DNA from 4 places in the Streptosporangium sp. NPDC049078 genome. Region 1 is predicted to be linked to each of the others. Evidence: riboswitches for the same ligand, from Rfam matches in the RefSeq annotation. Region 1 holds a riboswitch; each other region holds the start of a gene.
The links. A riboswitch is a leader RNA that binds a small molecule or an ion and turns the genes downstream of it on or off. The one in region 1 is predicted to bind cobalamin.

Region 2: it holds a riboswitch for cobalamin, as region 1 does, so the genes downstream of both, AB0B90_RS13700 (CbtB-domain containing protein) here and cobN (cobaltochelatase subunit CobN) in region 1, are expected to answer to the same signal.
Region 3: it holds a riboswitch for cobalamin, as region 1 does, so the genes downstream of both, metE (5-methyltetrahydropteroyltriglutamate--homocysteine S-methyltransferase) here and cobN (cobaltochelatase subunit CobN) in region 1, are expected to answer to the same signal.
Region 4: it holds a riboswitch for cobalamin, as region 1 does, so the genes downstream of both, AB0B90_RS10470 (ribonucleoside-diphosphate reductase subunit alpha) here and cobN (cobaltochelatase subunit CobN) in region 1, are expected to answer to the same signal.

What each region holds. Positions count from the first base shown of each region.
Region 1 is NZ_JBEZEL010000004.1:128,206-132,529, forward strand. It holds gene cobN (cobaltochelatase subunit CobN) at 1-2,171, opposite strand, end outside; cobalamin riboswitch at 2,408-2,603, opposite strand; gene AB0B90_RS07720 (precorrin-3B synthase) at 2,625-4,262, shown strand; gene AB0B90_RS07725 (precorrin-8X methylmutase) at 4,259-4,324, shown strand, end outside.
Region 2 is NZ_JBEZEL010000007.1:164,790-169,113, forward strand. It holds gene AB0B90_RS13685 (VWA domain-containing protein) at 1-688, opposite strand, end outside; gene AB0B90_RS13690 (histidine phosphatase family protein) at 732-1,304, opposite strand; gene AB0B90_RS13695 (CbtA family protein) at 1,301-2,041, opposite strand; gene AB0B90_RS13700 (CbtB-domain containing protein) at 2,049-2,243, opposite strand; cobalamin riboswitch at 2,278-2,408, opposite strand; gene dop (depupylase/deamidase Dop) at 2,528-4,045, opposite strand; gene AB0B90_RS13710 (acyltransferase) at 4,133-4,324, opposite strand, start outside.
Region 3 is NZ_JBEZEL010000010.1:215,848-220,171, reverse strand. It holds gene AB0B90_RS19035 (2-dehydropantoate 2-reductase N-terminal domain-containing protein) at 1-345, shown strand, start outside; gene AB0B90_RS19030 (hypothetical protein) at 615-1,436, shown strand; cobalamin riboswitch at 1,507-1,698, shown strand; gene metE (5-methyltetrahydropteroyltriglutamate--homocysteine S-methyltransferase) at 1,817-4,051, shown strand; gene AB0B90_RS19020 (hemerythrin domain-containing protein) at 4,148-4,324, opposite strand, start outside.
Region 4 is NZ_JBEZEL010000005.1:296,118-300,441, forward strand. It holds gene glmS (glutamine--fructose-6-phosphate transaminase (isomerizing)) at 1-1,363, shown strand, start outside; gene AB0B90_RS10465 (tripartite tricarboxylate transporter substrate-binding protein) at 1,455-2,480, shown strand; cobalamin riboswitch at 2,485-2,686, shown strand; gene AB0B90_RS10470 (ribonucleoside-diphosphate reductase subunit alpha) at 2,799-4,324, shown strand, end outside.

The DNA.
Region 1 (4,324 bases):
GCTCGGGCCAGGGTCTCGGCGTCGTCGACACCGATCCGTCCCACGCTGCCGTCCTCGGCCAGGCCCAGTGCCTCGCGCAACCCGACGAGCGCCTCGCCACCCGCCCACATCTGCCGGGCGCGGAGCATGGCCAGGACCAGGTCGACGCGCGGCCCCCCTTCTGGGGCGGCTCCCAGCACGTGCAGGCCGTCGCGGATCTGAACGTCCTTGACCTCGCACAGCCAGCCGTCGATGTGCAGCAGGAAGTCGTCGAACTCGGCGTCGTGGGGACGGTCGGCGACCCCGAGGTCGTGGTCGAGCCTGGCGGCCTGGATGAGCGTCCAGATCTGGGCGCGGATCGCGGGCAGCTTGGCCGGGTCCATCGCCGCGATGGAGGCGTGCTCGTCGAGGAGCTGCTCCAGCCTGGCCATGTCCCCGTAGCTGTCGGCGCGGGCCATCGGCGGGACGAGGTGGTCGACCAGGGTGGCGTGGGCGCGGCGCTTGGCCTGGGTGCCCTCGCCCGGGTCGTTCACCAGGAACGGGTAGACGAGCGGCAGGTCGCCGAGCGCGGCGTCCGGGCCGCAGGAGGCCGACAGGCCCGCCGACTTGCCGGGCAGCCACTCCAGGTTGCCGTGCTTGCCCACGTGGACCACGGCGTGCGCGCCGAAGCCGTCGGCCAGCCAGCGGTAGGCGGCCAGGTAGTGGTGGCTGGGCGGCAGGTCGGGGTCGTGGTAGATCGCGATGGGATTCTCGCCGAAGCCGCGCGGCGGCTGCACCATGACCACCACGTTGCCGGAACGCAGCGCGGCCAGCACGATCTCGCCCTCGGGATCGCGTGAGCGGTCCACGAACAGCTCGCCGGGCGCCGGGCCCCAGTGCTCCTCCATCCGGGCGCGCAGGTCCGCGGGGAGGGTGGCGTACCACTCGGCGTACCGGCTCGCCGCGATGCGCACCGGGTTTCCCGCGAGCTGTTCCTCGGTGAGCCAGTCCTGGTCCTGCCCGCCCGCGGCGATCAGCGCGTGAATGAGCGCGTCGCCGTCCTGCCCGCTCACCCCGGGCAGCTCGTCCTCGGCGCCGATGTCGTAACCGCGCTCGCGGAGCGCGGCCAGCAGCCGCACCAGGCTGGCCGGGGTGTCCAGGCCGACGGCGTTGCCGATGCGCGCGTGCTTGGTGGGATAGGCCGACAGCATCAGCACCAGCCGCCGCTCGGCGGGCGGGATGTGCCGCAGCGCGGCGTGGCGCACCGCGATGCCCGCCACCCGCGAGGCCCGCTCGGGGTCGGCCACGTAGACGGTGAGCCCATCCTCGTCGATCTCCTTGAAGGAGAACGGCACCGTGATGATCCGTCCGTCGAACTCGGGGATCGCGACCTGGGTGGCGGCGTCCAGCGGGGACAGGCCGTCGTCGTTCTCCTCCCAGGAGGCCCGGCTGCTCGTCAGGCACAACCCCTGCAGGATCGGCACGTCCAGCTCGGCGAGCGCGCCGACGTCCCATGCCTCGTCGTCCCCGCCCGCCGACGCGGTCGCCGGACGGGTGCCGCCCGCGGCGAGCACGGTCACCACCAGGGCGTCCACCGTGCGCAGGACCTCCAGCAGGCCGGGTTCCGCGGTGCGCAGCGAGGCGCAGTACACCGGCAGCGCCCGCGCGCCCGCGTCCTCGATCGCCGAGCAGAGCACTTCGACGAAGGCGGTGTTCCCCGCCACGTGGTGGGCCCGGTAGTAGAGCACCCCGACGACGGGTCCGTCCTGGCCGCGCGTCTCGCGCGCGAGCGTTCCCCAGGTGGGGGTGGGCTCGGGCGCGGCGAACCCGTGGCCGGTGAGCAGCAGCGTGTCGGACAGGAAGTGATGCAGCTCGGTCAGGTTGGCCGGGCCGCCGTGGGCGAGGTAGGCGTGCGCCTCGGCGCAGACCCCGCCGGGCACGGTGGACAGCTCCATCAGCTCGGCGTCCGGCGCCTGCTCGCCGCCGAGGACGACGACGGGCCGGGGTCCGGCGAGCAGCGCGTCCAGCCCCTCCTCCCAGGCGCGGCGCCCGCCGAGCAGGCGGACCACGACCAGGTCGGCGCCCTCCAGCAGCGGCGGGAGGTCGGCGGCGGTGAGTCTGGCGGGGTTGCCGAGCCGGTAGTCCGCGCCGCTCGCGCGGGCGCTCAGCAGGTCGGTGTCGGAGGTCGAGAGCAGCAGGATCACGCGCCACACCCCGGCAGAGGAGTGGCGGTACGGCCCGCGGGAGCCGCGATGCGGCGGGAGAGCGGCGACGTCGCGGTGTGACGCGGGAGCGGCGGTGTCACACCGTGATGTGGCGACCGCGATGCCGCGTCGTGATGGGAAGACCACGATGCCGCGGTGTGGCGGGGGAACGGCGATGTCGCGGTGTGGCGGGGGAACGGCGAAAAGCGCACGGAGCTTCCTCCCTCGGGGTCCTCGCCCCGGGTCGTCGTCGGCCACGACGGCTGGAGTCTCCTGGCTCCCGGATCGGTGCTCACCCCGGCCTTCCCGTCCTTCGTCGGACAGTGGCCCGGGTGGGGTTCGCTCCCCGGTTACAGTGGCGGGACCGCGCCGGATTCACACCGGCTTCCTCCCTTGCCGTCGCCATCGATGACACTACGGCAGTCCGGGTCATTGCAAGAAACTGGCATTAACATCCTCTGAGTGTCCATTGCCGACTTTTCCGGACGATCGCGACTCGACGCGTGCCCCGGGGCCCTCCAGGTCCACCCCGCCGCGGACGGCGGCCTGGCCCGCGTCCGCGTACCCGGAGGTCGTCTCACCCCCTCCCAGCTGCGCGAACTCGCCGACGCCGCCACGGCGTACGGCAACGGCGTCATCGAGCTCACCTCCCGGGCGAACGTCCAGGTGCGCGGTCTCGGGCCGGAGAATCCAGAAAGCGGTCCGGAAAACGGATTCGCCGCGCGGATGGCGAAAGCGGGCCTGCTGCCCTCGGCGACACACGAGCGCATCCGCAACATCCTCGCCTCCCCGCTGACCGGAGTGGACGGACCGGCCGAACCAAACGAACCCGGCAGACCGGCTGGATCGGCCGAACCAAACAAATTCGGCAGACCGAACAGACCAGCCGGACCCGCCGAACCAGGCGGAATCGACGAACCAAGCGGACCGAGCGGCGGGGATGCTCCGAACGGCACGAAAACGAACGGCCGTGGGATCGCCGACATCACCCCTCTGATCGGCGAACTGGATCGACGGCTGTGTGCCCGCCCGGCCCTCGCCGCCCTGCCGGGACGGTTCATGTTCGCCCTCGACGACGGACGGGGAGACGTGGCCGGCCTGGGCGCGGACGCCACGATCCTGCCCACGGCACCGGACGAGGCCGCGCTGCTCCTCGCCGGAACCGACACCGGCCTGCGCGTACCGCTCGACGAAGCCGTGACCGTCCTGCTCGCCACCGCCGAGGCGTTCCTCGACGAACTGGCCACCCGGGACGTCACCGCCTGGCGGATCGCCGAACTTCCCGACGGGCCCTCCCGGATCGCCACCCGGATGCGAACCGCTCTCGGACTCCCCGACACGCCCCCCTTCGAACCGGTGAGACCGCACGTCGTGACCTCCGGGCCGGTCGGCGTCATCGAGGGCACGGGCCGGCGAGGGAACCGAACCGGCGTCACCGGAGAGACAGGTCCCGGAAAAGCCGCAGGCCACGGAGACAGGGACACGGACGGTCCAGGAAACGAGGGCACGCGGGTGGCGCTCGGGGTGGCGATCCCCCTGGGGCGGCTGACCTCCGCGCAGGCACTGCTGCTCGCCGACGCCGCCTCGGGCGGGGAGATCCGGCTCACGCCATGGCGCGGTGTGGTCCTGCCCGGCCTGGACCGCGCCGAGGTCACGGGCACGGCCGCCCGTCTGGAGGCCGCCGGGCTGGTCGTCGACCCCGCCTCCCCCTGGATCGGTGTGACGGCCTGCACCGGCCGCCCCGGTTGCGCCAAATCCCTCGCCGACGTCCAGGCCGACGCCGCCACCGCCACCGCCACCGCCACCGCCACCGCCACCGCCACCGGCATGATTTCGCCGTCCAGAAGCGAACTCTCCGGAAACGAGCCTTCCCGGAGCGAACTCGGCATGGCCCCGCCGTCCGCGATGGGGCCGGGCACCGATACGCTCCCCGTGCACTGGGCGGGCTGCGCCAGGCGCTGCGGCCGCCCGAGGGGACGGGTCGCGGACGTGATCGCCACCGGTGACGGTTACCGCCTGGAACTGGACGGCACCGCCCTGACCTGCTCCGGCATCGAGGAGACCGCGGCCGCGGTGGCGGCCGCCAGAGGGGAAATGTGATCGACTACGTCCGCGACGGCGCGGAGATCTACCGCCGCTCCTTCGCCACCATCCGCGCGGAA
Region 2 (4,324 bases), on a different contig from region 1:
CCAGACGGCGCCGGACCACCTCCGCCCGCTGGGACGCCTCCCGCGAGGCCCTTACCTCAACGGTCAGCCCGAAGCGGTCGAGCAGTTGCGGGCGCAGCTCCCCCTCCTCGGGGTTCATCGTCCCGACCAGCAGGAACCGGGCGGCGTGCCGTACCGACACCCCCTCGCGCTCGACGTAGCAGGTGCCGAGGGCCGCGGCGTCGAGCAGCAGGTCCACCAGGTGGTCGTGGAGAAGGTTGACCTCGTCGACGTACAGGACACCCCGGTGGGCGCCCGCGAGGAGACCGGGTTCGAAGGATTTCACGCCCTCGGTGAGGGCCCGCTCGATGTCGAGGGAGCCGACGAGGCGGTCCTCGGAGGCGCCGACGGGCAGCTCGACCAGGCGGGCGGGTCTGATGGACCGGGCCGCCGGCCCCTCGGGGGCCCCGTGTGACCCGTGTGACCCGTGTGGCCCGTCGGGGCAGCCGGGGTCGGGGGCGGCGGGGTCGCAGGAGAACCGGCAACCGGTCACCACCTCGACAGGCGGCAGGAGAGCGGCCAGCGCCCGCACGATCGTGGACTTGGCGGTGCCCTTCTCCCCTCTGACCAGTACTCCCCCGACGCGGGGGGAGACCGCGTTGAGGATCAGCGCGAGTTTCAGGTCCTCCAGCCCCACGATCGCGGTGAAGGGATAGCGGGGGTTGCGCACCTTGGGATCTCCTTCGCATTCACGTGGTCGGGTGGTCGCGCCGTCAGGGGAGGTGGCTGAGCCGCCAGCGCCCGCCGCGCCCGGTGAGTGCCACCCGGGCCAGCGGCGCGACGTCGACGCGCCAGAAGGAGCGGGCGGGGGCGCCAAGGACGTGGACGACCGCGGCACGGATGACCGCCGGATGGGTGATCGCGACGGCCCTGCCGGGAGTACGGACGGCGAGCCAGCCGGAAACCCTGGCGAGGAGCGCGGTGATCGACTCCCCGCCGTGCGGCGCCGCGCCCGGATCGCCGAGCCAGGAGGCGAGCGCCTCGGGCTCCGCGGCCTCGACCTCGCCGAGCGTCATGCCACTCCAGCGGCCGTGGTCGCAGTCGGCGAGCAGCGGGTCGTGCTCCGCCCGCAGGCCGAGCGCCGCCGCCGTCTGGACGCAGCGCAGCTCGGCCGGGCAGGCCGCTGAACCGGGGTCTGCCCAGCCGAGGTGCCGCGCCATCCTCTCGGCCCGGCGCAGGCCGCGTTCGTCGAGTGGTTCGTCGACGGGGAACGCGGCCCGCGCCGTCGCCGAGGTGGAGGCGTGGCAGACCAGGAGCAGGCGGGTGACCCCCGAGGGGGTCGTCACACCGGGCCGCGCCTGCGGGCGGCGAAGGCGAAGAGCGCGCCGACACCGGCCCAGAAGACCGCCTGGGTTCCTATCGAGGCGATCCGGAAGTCCCACAGGAGATCGGCGGGGAAGCCCTGGGGCACCTCCGAGATCTCCGGCAGGAGGATCCAGGCCGCGACGACGGGGACCAGGAAGGCGGCGCCCGCCGACAGCCAGCGCACCCACGGTTCACTCCGCGAGGCGTAGCGGTGGGCGGCGGTGCCGGCGGCGACGGCGAGGATCCCGATGGCCACGGCGACCAGATAGAGCACGGTGCGCTGGTCGATCGTCTCCGGGTCACCGACCGCCGGTGGGTTGGCGGGATATTTCATGAAAGGGATGAGGACGACGGAGGTGAACGCGGCGGCGGCGAGCGTGACCGCGAGCACCGGTTCCGAGCGAGGTCCCGCCCGGCCGCGTACGGCCGCGTAGACGAGGGAGAACAGGCCCCCGATCGCCAGGCCGTACAGGCCGAGGGCGAGGAAGAGCCCGAAACGCTGCCCGTCCCTGCTGACGAGGGCCTCCTCCTCACCGTGGGAGTGGGCGGCGGTCCCGGTGTCGTCGTGTGGTTCGGCCGAGGAGGCGGCCGCGGCCGCCTCCTCGAGCGCGATGGCCTGGTCGATGCGTGGTTCGCCGACGGTGTAGGCGAAGACGGCCGCGAGCAGCCCTGCGAGCAGTCCGGCGACGAGGCCCCGGACGATGAGTTTGGAGATCACCTGCGGCTCAGTGGCACGGTACGCCGAGCAGGTGACGCCCGTCGTGCATGAGTTCGTGCAGGTAGTTTCCCGCCTGGGAGATCGCCCCCTGGTCGAAGGTGACCAGATAGGCGAGAAGCAGCAGCGCCGGTACGGCGAGCAGCCAGCGGGTGAGCGAGTGCCATGGGATGGGCTGGGTGTGCGGTGCCGAGATCTGGCTCACGGCCACCTCCTCCGGGATTGACGCGTCCCTTTTCGTAGGTCGGTGGCGGCCGAGTGTGACCTGGCTCCCGGCCCTCGCGGGCCGGATTACAGTGGCGCGACCGCACCGGAATTTCACCGGATTTCCCTCGCACCGCCACAAAGCACCCGGAACGTATCCCGATTCTCCGTCCCCCGTCAATCCAGGTGTCCGGTTTGACGGGATCCGGTAGGCGCGAAGAGGGGGAGGTGGCCCGGCCGGGCCGCCTCCCCCTCTCAGGCCCTTCTCAGGCCCCGCTCAGGACGTCACTGCTCGCCGGTGAGCGCCGTCACCAGCTCAGCGGCGGTACGGCAGCGGTCGAACAGCTCTCCCACGTGGGCCTTGGTGCCGCGCAGCGGCTCAAGGGTGGGGACGCGCTGCAGCGACTCACGGCCGGGGATGTCGAAGATGACCGAGTCCCAGGAGGCCGCGGCCACCGACTCGCTGTACTGGCTCAGGCAGCGGCCTCGGAAGTAGGCCCGGGTGTCGTTGGGCGGCACCTCGATGGCCCTCTGCACCTCCTCCTCGGTGACCAGGCGCTGCATGCGGCCCCGGGCGACCAGCCGGTTGTAGAGTCCTCGGTCGGGACGGATGTCGGAGTACTGGAGATCGACGAGCTGCAGACGCGGATGCGACCAGGGAAGGCCGTCACGGGTCCGGTATCCCTCCAGAAGCTCCAGCTTGGCCACCCAGTCGAGCTCGCCGGACAGCTGCATCGGATCCTCCGCCAGGCGGGTGAGGACCGACTCCCAGCGCTCCAGGATGTCCTTGGTGGGCTCGTCCAGGCCGTTGGCGCTGCGCTCCTCGGCATACTTGCGCGCGAGCTCCAGGTATTCCATCTGGAGCTGCACCGCCGTCAGCTTGCGGCCGTCGCGCATGGAGATCTCGTACTTGAGCGTGGGGTCGTGTGAGACCGCGCGCAGGGCCTGGACGGGGTTGTCCACGGCGAGGTCTCGGGTGAAGTAGCCGTCCTCGATCATCGCCAGGACGAGCGCGGTGGACCCCAGCTTCAGGTAGGTCGAGATCTCCGACATGTTGGCGTCACCGATGATGACGTGCAGGCGACGGTATTTCTCCGGGTCGGCGTGGGGTTCGTCCCGGGTGTTGATGATCGGCCGCTTGAGCGTCGTCTCCAGCCCCACCTCGACCTCGAAGAAGTCGGCCCGCTGGCTGATCTGGAAGCCCTCGCCCCGTGAGTCCTGACCGATGCCGACCTTGCCCGCGCCGGTGACGACCTGCCGGGAGACGAAGAACGGCGTCAGGTGCCTGACGATGTCGGCGAACGAGGTGGCCCGGCGCATGAGGTAGTTCTCATGGCAGCCGTAGGAGGCGCCCTTGTTGTCGGTGTTGTTCTTGTAGAGCTGGATCGGGGCGTTGGCCGGCATCGCCGAGGCGCGAACCGCCGCGTCGTGCATCACCCGTTCGCCCGCCTTGTCCCAGATCACCGCCGCCCGAGGATTGGTGCACTCGGGTGTGGAGTATTCGGGATGGGCGTGGTCCACGTACAACCGGGCCCCGTTGGTGAGAATCACGTTCGCCAGGCCGAGGTCCTCGTCGGTCAGCTGGCTCTGGTCCGCCACCTCCCGCGCGAGGTCGAACCCCCGTGCGTCCCGCAACGGGTTCTCCTCCTCGAAGTCCCATCGCGCGCGCCGTGCCCTGGCGGCCGAGGCCGCCAGATAGGCGTTCACGACCTGAGAGGAGGTCACCATCGCGTTGGCCCCCGGCTGTCCGGGCACGGAGATGCCGTATTCGGTCTCGATGCCCATCACCCGCCGTACCGTCATGCGCACCCTCTGTTCGTCAGGGACTGTTTCTCTCCGTGGTATCTATTCCCGACCCTAGACCCTTCACTATGCCCGGTGGTCGGACAGTTATGGCACCGAAGCCTTTTCGCCCGTTGCGAGGGGGATCGAGGAGAGCGCGGGGAGCTGTGACGGAGACGGGGATGCGGCCCTTCTCCGCCGCACGGATTTGACGAACTCCTGAAGCGGACGCTCGGCCACCCGGTACACCAGATAGGAGAACGCCGTCGCGGCCAGCACCGTGACCAGGGCGGTCAGCGG
Region 3 (4,324 bases), on a different contig from region 1:
GGCTCGTTGTCCAAGCTGGCCGGGGCAAGGAGCGACCTGCGCGAAGGGCTGCTGGCCGGCCGGGAGCTTCTGCCGCTCCTCCGGGCGCGCGGTGTCGACCTGCGACGTCATCGGGGCGGTGTGCTGGTGTTGCGTGCGCCCGCCTGGCTGACGGCCCCCGTGCTCGCCTGGCTGACCGCTCATGTCGCGCTCGCGCGCGTGAATTTCGCGGCGCACTCCGATCCCGACGCCGAGGAGCCGCGTGAGGTCTGCCGGGACACCCTGGCCGAAGCACGACGGTTGGGCATCTCGGTACCGCGACTGGAAGCGGCGGAACCGCACTTCGCCCGCGCGATGACGGACTGAGTGAACGGCCACCCATGACAGCGGAGTACGGGCAACCGGCCGCGCTTCACTTCGGCAGGCAACCGGGGCGACCAGGACACGGGCCGGCATCGGCACCACGCCTGCTCCGCAACGGCGAGAGCCCGGTCACAACCGTCCTCCGCCCGCGTAACGGCGCCGGACCGTGCCTTCCGGAGTGCGCCAAGAGACCCAAGTTATTTGACGAACGGACTTCGCCGCACCGGGAGCGGCTGGATGAACCCTTCAGGGCGGCGGAGCGTCCCTTAGGTGTGAAGAAATTGCTTTTGACCATTGCGGTGCTTGCGTCGTTGTGCGCCTGCGGCCAGTCCGGTGCCGGTCCGGCACTCACTGTGGCCGGAAGCGAGACGATCGTGTTGCCGCGGGCCGATCAGCCCAAAGCGCATCGGCCCACCCTGGAGCGGCTCAAGCGAGAGGCAGCGTCGTCGGGTCGGCCTTTGGAGGAGGTCGTCAAGCGGTACGCGACCCGGGTGGCTGCTACCTCGTCGCCCAAGCCGACGGACTTCGAGGGTTACGACCCCGCGGTGACCGACCCGGGCGTGACGATCGACGGCATTCCCTACGCCGAGTTGGTCGACCTTGGGACCATCGCCAGATCGGAGGGCATCTCCTACGAGGAGGCCATCGACCGCTTCGGTTCGCAGTCGTCCAACAGTCAGGTGATCGACAAACTTAATACGGAGTTTCCCGACGAGATCTCCGGCGTCAGGTACGTCGACGACCAGCGAGGGCTGCGCGTCGGCTTCAAGGGGCCCATTCCGACTCGCGCGATCGAGTTGGCCAGGACCCTCCCCGTGGAGGTCACCCTGATCGGCGGCAAGGGATTCTCGGCCGCGGAGCTTCGGGAGGCCCAGGACACGGTCGTGTCCTGGCTCCAATCCCGTCCTGAGGTGGCCACGATGACGACGCACCCAGATGACGAGACCGGCCACGTCAAGGTCACAGTTCAGCCGAAGATGATGCCGGACGATGCGGAGGAGTTCAAGCGTGGGCTTCAGCTCCCGCAAGTGGACAATCCGCACATCACCATCGAGGTCACGCTCTCCGCCGAATCGGTCGCCGTTCGCCCGTAGTGAGCCACCGACGCGCACACGACTGGGCCCGAACGGTGGCCGGGCCGTTAAGCTCTCCGGTGTGGATGGTTCGCCCGTCTCCTTCGGGGGTGGGCGTCGTAAGAGGGAACCCGGTGTGAATCCGGGACTGCCCCGCAGCGGTAAGCAGGAACGACCGCCGTCACAAGCACTGGGCGCGTGCCTGGGAAGCGACGGCCAGTAGGTCATGCCTCAGGCATGGTGCCCGCGAGTCCGAAGACCTGCCTCCGCCCGCGTGCCGCTCGGCGCGCGGTGGTCCGCGGCCTCGTGGGAGGGCCTGGGACGCGCTCGCCGGGGGCCTGCTCCGCGTTGCGTTTCTCTCTCCTGCCTGGCCGCATACTGGCGAGACGAGGGAAGTTGCCATGAGGACGACCGTTTTGGGCTACCCGCGCATCGGCGCGCATCGGGAGCTCAAATTCGCCACCGAGGATTTCTGGGCCGGCACGATCGGCGCCGACGAGCTGGAGGCGACCGCCGCGTCGCTGCGCGGCTCGGTCTGGACCGAGCTGCGTGACGCGGGCCTTGATGCGATCCCGTCGAACACGTTCTCGTTCTACGACCAGGTGCTCGACACCACGGTCATGATCGACGCCGTGCCGACGCGTTACCGCGACCTCACCGGGCTCGACCGGTACTTCGCGATGGCGCGAGGCACTGCCGAGCTTCCGCCCCTGGAGATGACCAAATGGTTTGACACCAACTACCACTACATCGTCCCCGAGATGGCGTTGGACACCCGGTTCCAGCTCGCCGGAGGCTCGGCCGCCAAGCCCGTGGCCGAGTATCTGGAGGCCAGGAATCTGGGGATCGAGACGCGGCCCGTGCTCGTCGGCCCGCTCACCTATCTCCTGCTGGCCAAGGCCGCGCCGAACTCACCTGAGGGATTCACCCCGCTCGACCTGCTGGACTCCCTGGTGGAGACCTACGCCGAGTTGCTGGAACGGCTGGCGGGCGCGGGCGCGCAATGGGTGCAGTTCGACGAGCCTGTCCTGGCCCGCGACCTCGGGGCCCGGGAGATCGACGCGCTCGGGCGGGCCTACCGGCGGCTTGGCGGCCTGCCCAGCCGTCCGAAGATCCTGCTCGCCACGTACTTCGGCGCCGTCGGTGCGCAGGCGCTGCGGACGATCGCTTCCACCGAGGTCGAGGCGATCGGGCTCGACTTCGTCGCCGGACCCGGCAACCTGGAGGCGGTGGCCTCGGTCGGCGGGCTGGCCCGCAAGACCTTGGTCGCCGGGGTGGTCGACGGCAGGAACGTGTGGCGCGCCGACCCGGCGCGGGTGAAGTCGACGTATGCGGTCCTGCTCGGGTTCGCCGACACGGTGGAGCTGAGCAGTTCCTGTTCACTGCTGCACGTCCCGATCGACCTCGACAGTGAGGCGGCGCTGGACCCGGCGGTCCGGGCGCGGCTGGCGTTCGCCCGGCAGAAGGTCGCCGAGCTGGTCGGTCTCGCCGCCGACCTGCGCTCCGAGAACCCGTCGGCCGTGAAACCCCCTGTCGTACCGGCCGATCCCGACGTCCGGGCCCGGCTGGAGGCTCTTGGTGACGCGCGGCGGGCCGATCGGGCGGTCCGGTTCGCGGCGCAGCGGGCCAAACTGGGACTGCCCGAGCTGGCCACGACGACGATCGGCTCGTTCCCGCAGACCGCGGAGATCCGCAAGGCCCGCGCGGACCGTAAGGCGGGACGGATCGACGAGAACGCCTACGTCGAGGCGATGCGCACCGAGATCGCCCGCGTGATCACGCTTCAGGAGGAGCTCGGCCTGGACGTGCTCGTCCACGGCGAGCCCGAGCGCAACGACATGGTCCAGTACTTCGCCGAGCGACTCGACGGCTACGCCGCCACCGACCACGGCTGGGTCCAGTCGTACGGTTCCCGCTGCGTGCGCCCGCCGATCCTGCACGGCGACGTCTCACGCCCCGAGCCGATGACGGTGGAGTGGGCCTCCTACGCCCAGTCGCTCACGTCCAGGCCGGTCAAGGGCATGCTCACCGGGCCGGTGACGATGCTGGCCTGGTCGTTCGTCCGCGACGACCAGCCCTTGGCGCAGACCGCCCGCCAGGTGGCCCTCGCGCTCCGGGACGAGATCACGGATCTGGAGGCCGCCGGGATCGGGATCATCCAGGTGGACGAGCCGGCGCTGCGCGAGCTCCTGCCGCTCCGAAAGGACGACCAGGAGGTCTATCTGGCCTGGGCGGTCGGGGCGTTCCGGCTGGCCACCTCCGGCGCCGCCGACTCCACCCAGATCCACACCCACATGTGCTACTCGGAGTTCGGCGAGATCATCAGCCCGATCGCCGACCTGGACGCCGACGTCACCAGCGTCGAGGCCGCCCGCTCCCACATGGAGCTGTTGCCCTACCTGACCGAGGTCGGCTACGCCAACGGCATCGGCCCCGGCGTCTACGACATCCACTCACCGCGCGTCCCGACCGCCGAGGAGATCGAGGACAACCTGCGCAACGCCCTCCAGGCCGTTTCGGCCGACCGTCTGTGGGTCAACCCCGACTGCGGGCTGAAGACCCGCGGCTACCCCGAGACGCGAGCAGCCCTGGCCAACATGGTCGCCGCCGCCCGAGCTGTCCGAGCGGATCTCTGATCAGTGCCGCTTCCCGGCCCGAAGCCCTGCTTCGGGCCGGCGTTCAGGAAGCTTCCTGGCCACACACCGCATGATCGCGTTCAAGTCATCGACAGCTCACCCCCGGGGAGTGAACTGGGCCAGGTCGTAGATGCCGAGGCTCTTCTCGATGTCGGCCACCTGGTTGACGACGCCTGCGAAGCCGGCCGTACCGAAACGGCGGTGTTCCTCGTCTTCGAAGATCTCGCCCAACTCGGCGAACTGCTTGGCGGAGACGACTTCGCGCAGGGCGGG
Region 4 (4,324 bases), on a different contig from region 1:
CGGCACGTACGGGATCGCGGTGATCGACTCCGAGCGTCCCGGCGAGGTGGTCGTGGCGCGCAACGGCAGCCCCATCGTGCTGGGCATCGGCGAGAAGGAGATGTTCGCCGCCTCCGACGTGGCCGCGCTGGTTCGCTACACGCGCCAGGTGGTGCACCTGGAGGACGGCGAGATCGCCGTGCTGCGGGCCGACGGGTTCAACACCTTCGCCAGCGACGCGCGGGAGACGGCCAAGGAGACGCTGACCGTCGACTGGGAGGCCGGGCACTACGACACCGGCGGCTACGAGCACTACCTGCTCAAGGAGATCTCCGAGCAGCCCGACACGGTGGCCAGGACGCTGCGCGGGCGGCTGGACGACCGCTTCCACATCGCCCACCTGGGCGGTCTCAACATGGACGCGCGGGAGAGCCGCTCGTTCCGCCGAGTGAAGATCATCGGCTGCGGTTCCGCGTACTACTCTGGCCAGATCGGCGCGCAGCTCATCGAGGAGCTGGCGCGCATCCCCGCCGACGCGGAGCCGGCGAGCGAGTTCCGCTACCGCAGCCCGGTGGTGGAGGCCGACACCCTCTACGTGGCGATCAGCCAGTCGGGCGAGACCTACGACACCCTCGCCGCCGTGCAGGAGCTCAAGCGCAAGGGCGGCCGGGTGCTGGGCATCGTCAACACGGTGGGCAGCGCGATCGCCCGCGAGTGCGACGGCGGTGTCTACCTGCACGCGGGCCCCGAGGTCTCGGTGGCGAGCACCAAGGCGTTCACCTCGACCGCCGTGGCCTTCGCGCTGCTCGCGCTGCACCTGGGCCGGGTGCGCGACCTGTCTCCCGCCGACGGCCGCAGGATCTGCGACGGCCTGCGCAGGCTGCCGGACCAGATCAAGGAGATCCTGGCGCTGGAGTCGCAGATCAAGGAACTGGCGGGCAAGTACGCCGAGTCGCCGAGCATGATGTTCGTGGGCCGGGTGAGGGGTTATCCGGTGGCCCGCGAGGGCGCGCAGAAGCTCAAGGAGATCTCGTACGTGCACGCCGAGGCCTATCCGGCGAGCGAGCTGAAGCACGGGCCGCTGGCGCTGATCGGCCCGGACATGCCGACGGTGGCGATCGTTCCCGACGACGAGCTGCTGGACAAGAACCTCACCACGCTGGGTGAGATCCGCGCCCGGGGCGGCCGGGTGCTCATGGTGGGCCACCGCGACGCCGACCCCAAGCTCGCCGACGACTGCGTCGTGGTGCCCAAGAACGAGACCGAGCTGGACCCGATCCTGCTCTCGATCCCGCTGCAGCTCTTCGCCTACCACGCGGCGGTGGCCCTGGGCCGCGACGTCGACAAGCCCAGGAACCTGGCCAAGAGCGTCACGGTGGAGTGAGCCCCGCGCCCTTTCCCTCCCCCCGTCTCGTCACAGATAGTGATGGAGTACTAACCTGTGGTATGGGGGGTTCTTGGGGGAAGGGGCGCTTATGCGCCGTAGGGGGTTTTTCGCGCTGGCGGCGGGGGTGCTGCTCGCCGCGGGGTGCGGCGCGAACGACGCCGGCTCGGTGGTGAAGCGCCTGCTCCTCCTCGAACCGACCGCCGACGGCCACGGCTGGGACAGGATCGCGGGCAGGCTGGCGACCGTCGCGGTCCAGGCGGGACTGGCGCGCACCGCGATGGCCGTCGAGCGGGGCGGCGCCCTGGGCTCCGCCCCTCGCGACGCGTTCGGCGCCTTCGGTGCCTTCGGCGGCCCCTTCGCGCGAGAGGGCAGGCTGCTCGTCACCGCGATGCCGATGGTGGCGGCCGCGGAGATCGCCAACACCGTCGCCGTGGTGAACGCCGCCACCCCCATCGCCCGCCTGGTCGGCGACTGGGCGGTCCTGGTCGTCCCCGCCGACTCCCGCCTGCTGACCTTCGAGGACTTCGCCGCGGGGTTGCGCCGGAACCCGGCGGGGCTCGCGGTCGGCGGCCGGTCGGAAGGGGGCTCCGAGCACGTGCTCTACGGCATGATCGGCAAGTGCCTCGGGGTGGACACCCGGCTGCTGGAGTATGCCGGATACCTTACCCCCGAGGACGCCGTGGAGGCGCTCCAGGCGGGCCAGGTGGCGGCCCTGCTGGGATCGGCGCGTGCTCTGCGCTCCGAGATCGCCGCGGGCCGTATGCGGCCCCTGGCGGTCTCCTCCGGCGACAGGATCGACGGGATCGACGCGCCGACGCTCAGAGAGGTCGACGTCCGGCTGGAGTACAGCGACTGGTGCGGCCTGCTGGGGCCCAAGGACATGAGCCCGGAGGACAGGGACGCCGCGATCGCCCTGTGCGACAGGCTCGACGCCGCGCCACGCTGGCGCTCCCTGTGTGCGGCCCACGGCTGGAGCCGGGTCTATCTCAGCGGCGACGACTTTCGCCAGTGGCTCGCCACCGAGACGGCCCGCACCCGCGGTGTGCTTCACGAGCTCGGGCTACTGAAGTCCTCCGACACAACCTGTTGGGGTAGTTGCGTCAGGCGCCCCTAGATGTAGGATCCTGCTCGTTGCTGGTTCGCCCCGCAGGGGGCGAGGCAAGAGGGAACCCGGTGAGATTCCGGGACTGCCCCGCAGCGGTGAACGGGAACGAAAGCCGTCATTGAGCACTGGGTGATCCATACCTGGGAAGCGACGGCCGGTAGGCATGCGCGTCGCGCCCGTGAGTCCGAAGACCTGCCGGTGACGTGAATGTCCAGGGCCTCGTGGGAGGGCCCGCGGAACGAGGCGATCCGGCGTGCCCGGGATCGCTCGCGGACGCGTGCCATCCGGCGGAGCCTGGGGCGAGTCCGATCGAGCGAGGGGCACCAGGTGACACAGGCATTGGCGGAGACCGCGACGGGGAGCACGGCGGCGACCGCGACGGGCGACAGCGGCGTCGAAGGCGCGGTGGTGACCGCGTCGGGCCATGGCGGCACGGGAAACACCGGGAACACCGGGAACGCGCGGAGCGCCGCGGTGGCCGCGACGGGCGACGACGGCGCCGGGAGCGTCGGGAGCGCCACGGACGCCCGCAGGCTGGCCATCGACGAGGCCGCCGCCCGGGTGATCACCGATCCCGAGAACTCCAGGGTCGCCGCCGCGATGCTGGCCGAGCTGATCGCCGACGAGGCCGCCGAGCACGGCGTCCGCGCCTTCTCCGAGTCCGTCGCCGCGACCCACGAGGCGGGGCTGGTCGCCGACGGGCTCGCGAGGTTCGTGTCCGCCCACGCCGCGGTCCTGGACGCGCTGGTCGATCCGGAGGCGGACGCCAGGTTCGAGTACTTCGGGCTGCGCACCGTCTACGACCGCTACCTGCTGCGCCACCCGAGGACCCGCAAGGTCCTGGAGCGCCCGCAGCACTTCTTCCTGCGGGTGGCCTGCGGCCTGGCCGAGACCGTCGAGGAGGCCGCCGAGCTGTACGCGCTCATGGCCACCCTGTCCTACCTGCCCAGTTCGCCCACGCTGTTCAACTCGGGCTCGCGCAGGCCCCAGCTCTCCTCGTGCTTCCTGCTCGACTCGCCCCGCGACGAGCTGGAGTCCATCTACGAGCGCTACGGGCAGGTCGCGCGGCTGTCGAAGTACGCGGGGGGCATCGGGATCGCCTGGACCAGGGTCCGCTCGCGGGGCTCGCTGATCCGGGGCACCAACGGACACTCCAACGGCATCGTGCCCTGGCTGCGCACGCTCGACTCCAGCGTCGCCGCGGTGAACCAGGGAGGCCGCCGCAAGGGCGCGGCCTGCGTCTACCTGGAGCCCTGGCACGCCGACGTCGAGGAGTTCCTGGAACTGCGCGACAACACCGGCGAGGAGGCCCGCCGCACGCACAACCTGAACCTGGCCAACTGGATCCCCGACGAGTTCATGCGCCGGGTCGAGGCCGACGGCCTCTGGTCGCTGTTCGACCCCAAGGAGGTCCCGCACCTCACCGACCTGTACGGCGCCGCGTTCGACGACGCCTACCGGGTGGCCGAGGCCGAGGGCCGCTTCACCCGGCGGATCCCCGCCCGCACCCTGTACGGGCGGATGATGCGCACGCTCGCCCAGACCGGCAACGGCTGGATGACCTTCAAGGACGCGGCGAACCGTACCTCCAACCAGACGGCGAGGCCCGAGAACGTCATCCACCTGTCGAACCTCTGCACCGAGATCCTGGAGGTCACCGGCGACGCCGAGACCGCCGTCTGCAACCTCGGCTCGATCAACCTCGCCGCCCACCTGTCAGGGGACCTCGAGGGCGGGATCGACTGGGCGCGGCTGCGCGCGACGGTCCGTACCGCGGTGCGGTTCCTCGACCGGACCATCGACCTGGGTTTCTACCCGACTCCCGAGGCGGAGGCGGCCAACCGGCGGTGGCG